3 regions of the Microbacterium sp. F01 genome follow, and region 3 is predicted to be linked to each of the others. Evidence: riboswitches for the same ligand, from Rfam matches in the RefSeq annotation. Region 3 holds a riboswitch; each other region holds the start of a gene.

Region 1 (3,268 bases), 1.8 Mb from region 3:
GGTGTTGCGGGTCTCGACGCGCTCACCGGACACCTCGCGCACCGCGCCGTCCGCCGCAACGACGGCGTCGGGGCAGTCGGCGCCGTCGAGGTGTCCGCCCTTGAGCAGCACCGTCGTGCCGGTCTCGCGTGCGAGGGTCCGCGCGTCGTCGAGGGCCTGCGCCCACGTGGTCGCACGAGCGCGCCGAGTGAGAACCGCGAGTTCCGCGAGGTTCGGCGTGATGAGGTCGACCTCGCCGGCGAGCTCGCGCAGCGCCTCCTCTGCCGCGGGGTCCAGCAGCCGATCGCCGCTCGTCGCGACCATGACGGGGTCGAGCACGACGATCGGCGGGCGCACCCGGCCGAGCCACGCGCGCACGGTGCCGATGATCTCGTCGGATTGCAGCATCCCGATCTTCACCGCGTCGATCTCGACGTCGTCCGATACGGCGTCGAGCTGCGCGGCGAGGAACGCGGTCGGCGGAACATGCACCTCGCGCACGCCGCGGGTGTTCTGCGCCACGAGCGCGGTGACCACGGCCATGCCGTAGCCGCCGAGCGCGCCGATCGATTTGAGGTCGGCCTGCACCCCCGCGCCGCCGGTCGGGTCGGTGCCCGCGATGCTGAGCACGCGCGGGATCGCTGTCGCTCGAGCCGTGATCGGGGCGGGCACAGCCAGCGTGGTGTCGGTCATCACGCGACCCCCTCGAGGGAGGGGGCATCGGCGGCGCTGCGCAGCGCGCGCGCCGCAGCGGCGGGATCGTTCGCCCCGCAGATCGCCGACACCACGGCGATGCCGGCCGCCCCGGCGTCGCGGAGCGCCGCGACGTCCGGCTCGACCACGCCGCCGATCGCGACGCACGGCAGGTCCGTACCGGCCGCGAACGCCGCGAAGCCGTCCACGCCGAGCGCCGGCGGATGGTCGGGCTTCGTCGACGTCGGGCGGATCACGCCCACGCCGAGGTAGTCGATCGTGCAGTTGCGGGGCGAGGATGCCGCAGCCCGGTGCTCCGCGGAGTTCGCGGTCCATCCGATCACGGCGTGCGCCCCGAGGAGGCGGCGCGCGGTCTCGGGCGGCAGGTCGCCCTGGCCGAGGTGGACGCCGTCGACGCGGGCTCCGGCCTCCCGTGCCGCCACCGCGACGTCGACGCGGTCGTTGATGAGCAGCAGGCAGCGGCGGTCGATGACCTCCGACAGCGCGGTCGCCTGCCGGATGAGCTCACGAGCGGTCACCGACTTGGCCCGTAGCTGCACGACGTCGACGCTCGCGCCCGCCGCGGCGTCGACCACCGCGAGCAGCCGGTCGAACGGCAGCCGGTCGTCGGTCACGAGGTGCAGCGCGAGGCGTGCTCCGGGCCGGGTCATCGGATCGCCAGCACGTCGGCGAGGCGCGCGTCGAGCTCGGCCGGCTGAGCGGCCACGGCGTCGAGCGCATCCAGGAACGCGACGGCGAACGAGCCCGGTCCATCTGCGCGGGCGGCGGCCCGTTCCGATGCGACCGCATAGAGGACGGATGCCGCGACCGCCGCCTCGAACGGAGCGCAGACACCGACGAGCGCGGCCATCACCGCGCCGAGCGAGCAGCCGCCGCCGGTGATGCGGGTGAGGAGCGCGTCCCCGCCCGCGATCCGAACGACACGCTCGCCGTCGGTGACGAGATCGACCGGGCCCGACACGGCCACCACGCCGCGGGTGCGCAGCGCCAGCGATCGCGCGGCGCCGGCCGCAGCATCCGTTCCGTCCGTCGCGTCGACTCCGCGCCCGCCGCCGCCCTCACCGGCGACGGCGAGGATCTCGGAGGCGTTGCCGCGGACGATGGCGGGACGGTGCTCGAGCAGTTCGGCGGCGAGGGCCGTGCGCACGGGGAGGACACCGACGGCGACGGGGTCGAGCACCCACGGTGTGCCGGCACGCACCGCCTCGCGGGCGGCATCGCGCTGCTCGGCGGCGGGCGTGCCGAGGTTGACGAGCACCCCGTCGGCGACCCCGGCGAAGAGGCCGGCTTCGCCCGGGATGTCGCACATCGCGGGGGCGGCGCCCACCGCCAGGAGCGCATTCGCGGTGTAGTTCGTCACCACCGCGTTCGTGATGCACTGCACCAGCGGTGAGGCCTCCCGCAGCGCCGTCAGCGCGGCGGCGGGGGAGAGGGCGGACAGGTGTGCTTCGGTGCGCGCGTTCATCGCGACATCCCTTCGCTCGCATGATCGAGATCAGGTTCGACGGGTGTGTTCTCAGCCCGCTGTGCGGGCACCCCGTGTCACTGCGGAGCAATCTAGCAGGCGATCTCGACGTGCCGACGCCCTGTGTCGGCGTCGGCCCGGTGCGACTGCCGTCCCGGCCGGGAGCCTGCCCGAAGCACGGTCGCGATGTCGGCCCCACGCCGTAGGCTGGGGGAGTGACCACCGCCCTGTACCGCCGTTACCGGCCCGAGTCGTTCGGCGAGATGATCGGGCAGTCGCAGGTCACCGAGCCGCTCATGACCGCGCTGCGCGGCGACCGGGTCGGTCATGCGTACCTGTTCTCGGGCCCCCGCGGGTGCGGAAAGACCACGTCCGCCCGCATTCTCGCGCGCTGCCTCAACTGCGCGCAGGGCCCGACCGACACCCCATGCGGCACCTGCGACAGCTGCGTCGAGCTCGGTCGCGGCGGCGGCGGGTCGCTCGACGTCGTCGAGATCGACGCGGCGAGCCACAACGGCGTCGACGACGCCCGTGATCTGCGCGAGCGCGCGGTGTTCGCACCGGCCCGCGACCGCTTCAAGATCTTCATCCTCGACGAGGCGCACATGGTCACCCCGCAGGGATTCAACGCCCTGCTCAAGCTCGTGGAAGAGCCGCCCGACCACGTCAAGTTCATCTTCGCGACGACCGAGCCCGAGAAGGTCATCGGCACCATCCGCTCGCGCACGCACCACTACCCGTTCCGTCTCGTGCCCCCGGCGGCCATGCTCGAGTACGTCGAGCAGCTGTGCGCGCAGGAGGGCGTCGACGTCGAGCAGGGCGTGCTACCGCTCGTCGTGCGCGCGGGCGGCGGGTCGCCGCGAGACACGCTGTCGTTGCTCGACCAGCTGATCGCCGGCTCGGAAGACGCGAAGGTCACCTACGCCCGCGCGGTCGCGCTGCTCGGCTACACGCACGCCGAGCTGCTCGACGAGGTGATCGACGCCTTCGCCGCCTCCGACGCGTCGGCCGCGTTCGCCGCCGTCGACCGCGTGGTGCAGACCGGGCAAGACCCGCGCCGCTTCGTCGACGACCTGCTCGAGCGTCTGCGCGACCTCATCGTGGTGTCGG
Region 2 (3,268 bases), 760 kb from region 3:
ACGATCTGGCCGCCGCAGGCCTCATCCGCTGACGAAGGGATCCTCATGCTCGAGGGCATCAACCCGCTGCTGACCGGGGAGCTGCTGCTCCACCTGGACCGCATGGGGCACTCCGACGCGGTCGTGATCGCCGACGCGCACTTCCCGGCGTGGGCCATCGGTGCACGCGTCGTCGGGCACCCGTCCGCCTGAGCGCGCTCGGCGGTTCCTCAGCCGTTGAGACCGAAGAGATCCAGCGGGTGCGTGAGGCGCCACCACGGCGACGGCTCGGTGATCTCCGCCGCGAGCGTCAGGTCGACGGTGGCGGTGTCGAGCGGTCCGGTCACGCTGAGAGAGCCGACGACATCGCCGGCGCCGCGGCTGTCGCCCAGGCTGTACGTGGTCGCCACCGTGCCGCTGCCGCCGTTCCAGAGGATGACCGACGCGTCGCCCGACGTGACGATGTCGACCTTGTCGCCCCACAGCGTATCGACCTGGCCGGCCACAGTGCTCGCCGTCACCGAGGGCTTGGGCTGCAGCTCCGCCTCCATCTGCGCGTACAGCGCGCGGGAGGCGGCGAGGCGTGCCTCGTCGTCCGGCTGTCCGAGCACCGAGGCGTAGAGGCGCACGGTCTTGTCGCCGATCGTGACGTCCTTGGCAGACAGCAGATTCCAGGCGTCGAGCGTTCCCGTCTTGAGCCCCACGACGCCCGGATCGGCGAGGAGGCCGTTCGTGTTCTCGACGTGTCCGGCGCCGGGGAGGTCGACGGACTGCTTCGCGACGATCTCGGCGATGACGGGGTGGGCCAGGGCCTTCTGCGCGAGCGTCACCAGGGCTTCGGGGCTCGCGGCGTTGCGCGGGTCCATGCCGGTGGGCTCGCGGACCGTGATCCCGGGGACGCCGTGCGCGGTCAGCCAGGCGTTGGCGGCGGAGGCGTACACGGCGTCGGACGGCCAGATGCCCTGCGCCAGGCGGTCGGCGTAGTTGTTCGCCGAGCCGATCAGCATGCCCTCGAGCATCTGGTACTCGGTGAGCGAGCCGCCCACCGGGACGTCGAGCGCGGACTCGCCGCCTGCGCGGTACTGCCAGTAGCGCGAGCGGTCGGCGGACGTGAAGCGGTACTCCGGCCCCTGCTCGCCGACGGCGAGCGGCATCTCCTCGAGCACGACCAGCGCGGTCACGAGCTTGGTGATGCTCGCGATGGCGGCGGGGTCGGCCGTGGAGGCCAGCGTTCCCGGGATGCCGGCGACGGCCTCGGCGGCGCTTCCCTGACCCGGCCATGCGGGCGCCGCGGCGGGCGCCGCGATCGGCTGCACCTCCATCGCTGTCACGGTGGGCGCGACCGCGTGCAGCGGCCACAGCAGGGTCGTCGCCGCGTACGCGCCGACCACGGCCGCGATCGCAAGCGTGGGCACCACGACGGCGGCGCGGAACGGGGAGCGTCGCGGGGCGTCGGAGAGGAGATCGGCGTCGACCGCCACGTACGGTGTCGCCGCGGCCGACAGGTCGGCCGGTGCTGCGCCGTGTTCGACGACGGTTTCGTCGACCCAGGCCAGCGCGGTGCGACTGCCGGCGACGGTGGGGGCGGCGGTGAGGTCGACGTCGGACGGGTCGACCGGGTCCGTCGGGTTCCACGTCGCGACCGTGGGCACATCGGCGACGGGCACGGTCGCGATCGTCGGCGCGACAGCGGTCACGTCCACCGGAGCTGTGCTCGTCGGCGGGTAGACGGTGTCTGTCTCACCCGTCTGGATCGTGAGGATGCCGCCGTCCGGGGCATCGTCGGACGCCGGCGTCGAGACGGCACCGGTCTGCACGCGTCGCGCGCGACGCGTGGGTGCCGGGGTGTCGTCCGATGTCACCCACCCAAAATACCCGCTGAAGCGGCGGTATACTCGTCGCCACAACCACGGGAGTCCGGTGAGCCGGGCTGAGAGGAAGCGACCCACGCTTCGACCGTCGAACCTGATCCGGATCATGCCGGCGCAGGGAGGAGCTCATATGCACGCGTCCACGTCCGCATCCACCCCCCTCGCGGACCACTCGCAGCCCCCGCGCAGCCTCCGCTGGCGGGTCGTCGACATCGTCGTCGCGGCCGTGCTCGGTGTCGCGATCGGCCTCGTCTTCTGGCTCTGGAACACCGTCGGCGGCACCTGGTTCGTCGCGATGGACGGCCTCACCCCCGGCCTCGGCGGCATCGCCGTCGGCATCTGGCTCATCGGCGGCGTGATCGGCGGCCTCGTCATCCGCAAGCCCGGTGCGGCACTGCTGGTCGAGGTGATCGCCGCGCTGGTCTCGATGCTCATCGGCAACGTGTGGGGCGTCTCGACGCTCTTCTCGGGCCTCGTACAGGGCCTCGGCGCGGAACTCGTCTTCGCGATCTTCCTCTACCGTCGCTTCACGCTGCCCGTCGCGATGCTCGCCGGTGTCGGCGCCGCGGTCGGCGCCTGGGTGTTCGAGCTGTTCTACGGCAGCTCGCCGAACATCCTCAAGACCCTCGAGTTCAACGTCATCTACCTGGTGTCGCTGGCGGTCTCGGGCGCCCTTCTCGCGGGCGTCGTCGGCTGGTTCGCCGTGCGCGGGCTCGCCGCTACCGGCGCCCTCAACCGCTTCGCGGTCGGACGCGAAGCGCGCCGCGAGGTCTGACGTGAGGGCGACCCACCCGGCACGCATCACGGCGGCGGGCTGGGGCTGGCGCTACGGCGGGCGGCGGGCGCCAGCCGTCCACGACGTCTCGTTCACGATCGAGCCCGGTCAGCGCGTGCTCCTGCTCGGAGCATCGGGCGCGGGCAAGTCCACGCTCCTCGCCGGGATGGCGGGCCTCCTCGGCGGCGCCGACGAGGGCGACGAGACCGGCTCGCTCCTCATCGACGGCGAGCGGGCCGAAGCCCACCGCGGCCGCGTCGGGCTCGTGCTGCAGGACCCCGACGCCGGCGTTGTGCTGTCGAAGGTCGGCGACGACGTGGCGTTCGGCTGCGAGAACCTCGGCGTTCCGGCATCCGAGATCCCCTCCCGCGTGGCCGAGGCACTCGACGCCGTCGGGCTCGATGTGCCCCTCGCCCGTGCGACGAAGGCGCTCTCGGGCGGGCAGAAGCAGCGGCTCTCGCTCGCCGGCGTGCTCGCGATGCGGCCCGGCGTGCTGCTGCTCGACGAGCCCACCGCCAACCTCGACCCGGACGGCGTCCGCGAGGTGCGCGACGCCGTCGAGCGCGCGGTCCGCGAGACCGGCGCGACCCTCGTCGTGATCGAGCACCGCACAGCGGTGTGGGCCGACCTCATGGACCGCGTC
Region 3 (3,268 bases):
AACTCGTCCGCTATGCGGCGAGCACCGGCACGACGCGGCCGTGGTTCGCCATCGGCGGCATCGACCTGTCGAACATCGAGGAGGTCGTGGCAGCGGGTGCCCAGCGCGTGGTCGTCGTCCGGGCGATCACCGAGTCCGACGACCCCGCCGACAGTGCGCGGCGACTCCGGGCCGCCCTCCCGGCGGTGGTGCCGGTGGGGGCCTCCTGAACTCTCGGCGCCCCGCTCGGCCGAACCTTCGTCGTTCGGGTGAGCCATCTGCCGCCGCCTACGGCTCGCGCAGCGCCGGCACAGGAAGATAGACCCTCCCGCCGGATTCCCGGAACTCCGCCGACTTCTCCGCCATCCCGGTCGTGCGCGCAGACTCGCCGACGAGCCCGAACTGGTCGCGGATGTCCTGCGAGATCCGCATCGAGCAGAACTTCGGTCCGCACATCGAGCAGAAGTGCGCTGTCTTCGCCGGCTCCGCCGGCAGCGTCTCGTCGTGGAAGGCCTCCGCAGTGACCGGGTCGAGCGACAGCGCGAACTGGTCCCGCCACCGGAACTCGAACCGCGCCCTCGACAGCGCGTCGTCCCGCGCCTGCGCCCCCGGGTGCCCCTTCGCGAGGTCGGCAGCGTGCGCCGCGATCTTGTAGCTGATGACCCCGGTCTTCACGTCGTCCCGGTTCGGCAGCCCGAGGTGCTCCTTCGGAGTGACGTAGCAGAGCATCGCGGTGCCGTAGCGTGCGATCTCGGTCGCGCCGATCGCCGAGGTGATGTGGTCGTAGCCGGGGGCGATATCGGTCACGAGAGGGCCGAGCGTGTAGAACGGGGCGCCGTCGCACAGGTCCTGCTGGCGCTCGACGTTCTCGCGCACGAGGTGGAACGGCACGTGCCCGGGGCCCTCCACCATCACCTGCACGTCGTACTCCCACGCCCGCTTCGTCAGCTCGGCGAGCGTGTCGAGCTCCGCGAACTGCGCCGCGTCGTTGGCGTCCGCGATCGACCCGGGCCGCAGCCCGTCTCCCAGCGAGAATGCGACGTCGTACCGCGCGAAGATCTCGCACAGCTCGTCGAAGTGGGTGTAGAGGAAGTTCTCCTGGTGGTGGGCCAGGCACCAGCCGGCCATGATCGAGCCACCGCGCGAGACGATCCCCGTCACCCGCTCTGCTGTCAGCGGCACGTACCGCAATAGCACGCCGGCGTGGACGGTCATGTAGTCCACGCCCTGCTCGCACTGCTCGATGACGGTGTCGCGGTACACCTCCCACGTGAGCGCCGACGCGTCGCCGTTCACCTTCTCCAGCGCCTGGTAGATCGGCACCGTGCCGATCGGCACCGGCGAATTGCGCACGATCCACTCGCGCGTGGTGTGGATGTCATCCCCGGTCGACAGGTCCATGACGGTGTCGGCGCCCCAGGTCGTCGCCCACTGCAGCTTCGACACCTCGTCCGCGATCGAACTCGTCACCGCGGAGTTGCCGATGTTGGCATTGATCTTCACCAGGAACGCCTTGCCGATGATCATCGGCTCCGACTCCGGGTGGTTCACGTTGTTCGGGATGATCGCCCGTCCGGCCGCCACCTCGGAACGGACCAGCTCCACGTCGCAGTTCTCCCGCAGCGCGACGAACCGCATCTCCGGGGTGACCACGCCCGCGCGGGCGTAGTGCATCTGCGTGACTCTGCGCCCGGGCTTCGCCCGGCGCGGGCGGCGCTTCTCGCCTTTCCATTCGACGGATGCTGCGCCCCGCCGCACTGCGGAACGGCCGTCGTCGTGCAGATCGCGGTCGCGACCCGCGTATTCATCGGTGTCGTCGCGGGCGGCGATCCATTGCTCACGCAGCGGCTCGAGCCCCCGCACCGGGTCACTGCCAGGCCCCTGGGTGCGGTACACGATCACGGGTGCGTTGACCGAACCATCCGGCGACACGTTGAGCGAGATCTGGTCGACCGGCACGCGGATGTCGTGTTCGGTGTCGTGCAGGTGCGCGAGAACGCGCGATGAATGGACGGACTCCATGGAGGCGACTCCTACTTCCTTCGCCGGCATTACCCGGACAGGTTCGAACGGTCGCAGGCCGCGTCAGCCCGATCTCAGCCCTTGCGAGGGCACCCGTGTGGATAGCGCAACGCTACCGCACCTTCCGGCGCCGCCCCGCCCTCAGCGGCGCGGCGCGACCGGGAGCCGTACTGGACAATCTTGTCCGGTCAGGCTCTACGATGAAGCGGCGGGTCGACGCAGACCCGCGAGAACGGAGCAGGCATGGACATCTCGGCAGTGGATCCGGCACTGCGTGAGGCGACCGCGAAGGCACCGACCGTCGATCTCGAGAACAGCGCGGTGCGCTGGCTCGCAGCGACCGCGTCGTCGCTCATTCCCGGCAAGCGCGTGGACGGCGTGGAGCGCCGCACGCTCCGCCACGACGGCGTGAAGCTGCGGGTCTACACTCCTGCCCGGCCATCCGGAGCGGGGCTGCTGTGGATCCACGGCGGCGGGCTCGTGCTGGGCGCCGCCGCGATGGACGACGTGCACTGCGGCGAGACGGCGCGCGACACCGGGGTCACGATCGTCTCGGTCGACTACCGCCTCGCGCCGAAGCATCCGTTCCCCGCGCAGCGATCGACGACTGCTTCACCGGATGGCAGTGGATGCGCGCCAACGCGGAGGCTCTCGGCCTCGACACCGGGCGCCTCGCGATCGGCGGGCAGAGCGCCGGCGGCGGGCTCGCCGCAAGCCTCGTCCAGCGGGCGATCGACGCGGGCGACCCCGTCGCTGCACAGTGGCTGTTCTGCCCGATGCTCGACGACCGCACGGCCGCGGACCGCGGCCACGACGCCGCCGACCACTTCATCTGGAGCAACCGCTCGAACCGTGTCGGCTGGTCGTCGTATCTCGGCGCGGGCGTCGGGGCGCAGTCGCTCCCCCCGTACGCGGCGCCGGCACGCCGCGAAGACCTCAGCGATATGCCGCCGACCTGGATGTACACCTCCGACATCGAGCTGTTCCATGACGAGGACATCGAGTACGCGAACCGGCTCCGAGCGGCAGGCGCGGATGTCACCGTCGAGGTGGTCGGCGGTGCGCCGCACGGGTTCGAGGCGTGGGCATCCGACCACCCGATGGCGCGCAAGCTCTTCGCGACCGCCCGCGCCTGGCTCGAGGAGCGCCTCGAGCGCTGAGCGTCCTGGCCGGATTACTTGTCGGACGATTCGACATTGCGGTAAGACATGCCCATGGCGACGACAGGTGGTGAACGTCCGACCCGGGTTCCGCTCGTCGGCCAGCT

Evidence for each region. A riboswitch is a leader RNA that binds a small molecule or an ion and turns the genes downstream of it on or off. The one in region 3 is predicted to bind thiamine pyrophosphate.
Region 1: another riboswitch for thiamine pyrophosphate. It lies ahead of thiM (hydroxyethylthiazole kinase); the one in region 3 lies ahead of thiC (phosphomethylpyrimidine synthase ThiC).
Region 2: another riboswitch for thiamine pyrophosphate. It lies ahead of ACVN90_RS18735 (ECF transporter S component); the one in region 3 lies ahead of thiC (phosphomethylpyrimidine synthase ThiC).

The regions. Positions count from the first base shown of each region.
Region 1 is NZ_CM149592.1:3,085,272-3,088,539, reverse strand. Features, by position in the region: gene ACVN90_RS14205 (bifunctional hydroxymethylpyrimidine kinase/phosphomethylpyrimidine kinase) at 1-672, opposite strand, end outside; gene thiE (thiamine phosphate synthase) at 672-1,343, opposite strand; gene thiM (hydroxyethylthiazole kinase) at 1,340-2,158, opposite strand; TPP riboswitch at 2,149-2,243, opposite strand; gene ACVN90_RS14190 (DNA polymerase III subunit gamma and tau) at 2,374-3,268, shown strand, end outside.
Region 2 is NZ_CM149592.1:4,093,532-4,096,799, reverse strand. Features, by position in the region: gene ACVN90_RS18750 (aldo/keto reductase) at 1-32, shown strand, start outside; gene ACVN90_RS18745 (RbsD/FucU domain-containing protein) at 46-192, shown strand; gene ACVN90_RS18740 (D-alanyl-D-alanine carboxypeptidase family protein) at 210-1,841, opposite strand; TPP riboswitch at 1,879-1,988, shown strand; gene ACVN90_RS18735 (ECF transporter S component) at 1,981-2,625, shown strand; gene ACVN90_RS18730 (ABC transporter ATP-binding protein) at 2,627-3,268, shown strand, end outside.
Region 3 is NZ_CM149592.1:290,943-294,210, reverse strand. Features, by position in the region: gene thiE (thiamine phosphate synthase) at 1-209, shown strand, start outside; gene thiC (phosphomethylpyrimidine synthase ThiC) at 268-2,001, opposite strand; TPP riboswitch at 2,000-2,108, opposite strand; partial or broken gene ACVN90_RS01340 (alpha/beta hydrolase) at 2,245-2,538, shown strand; gene ACVN90_RS01335 (alpha/beta hydrolase fold domain-containing protein) at 2,631-3,161, shown strand; gene ACVN90_RS01330 (SulP family inorganic anion transporter) at 3,216-3,268, shown strand, end outside.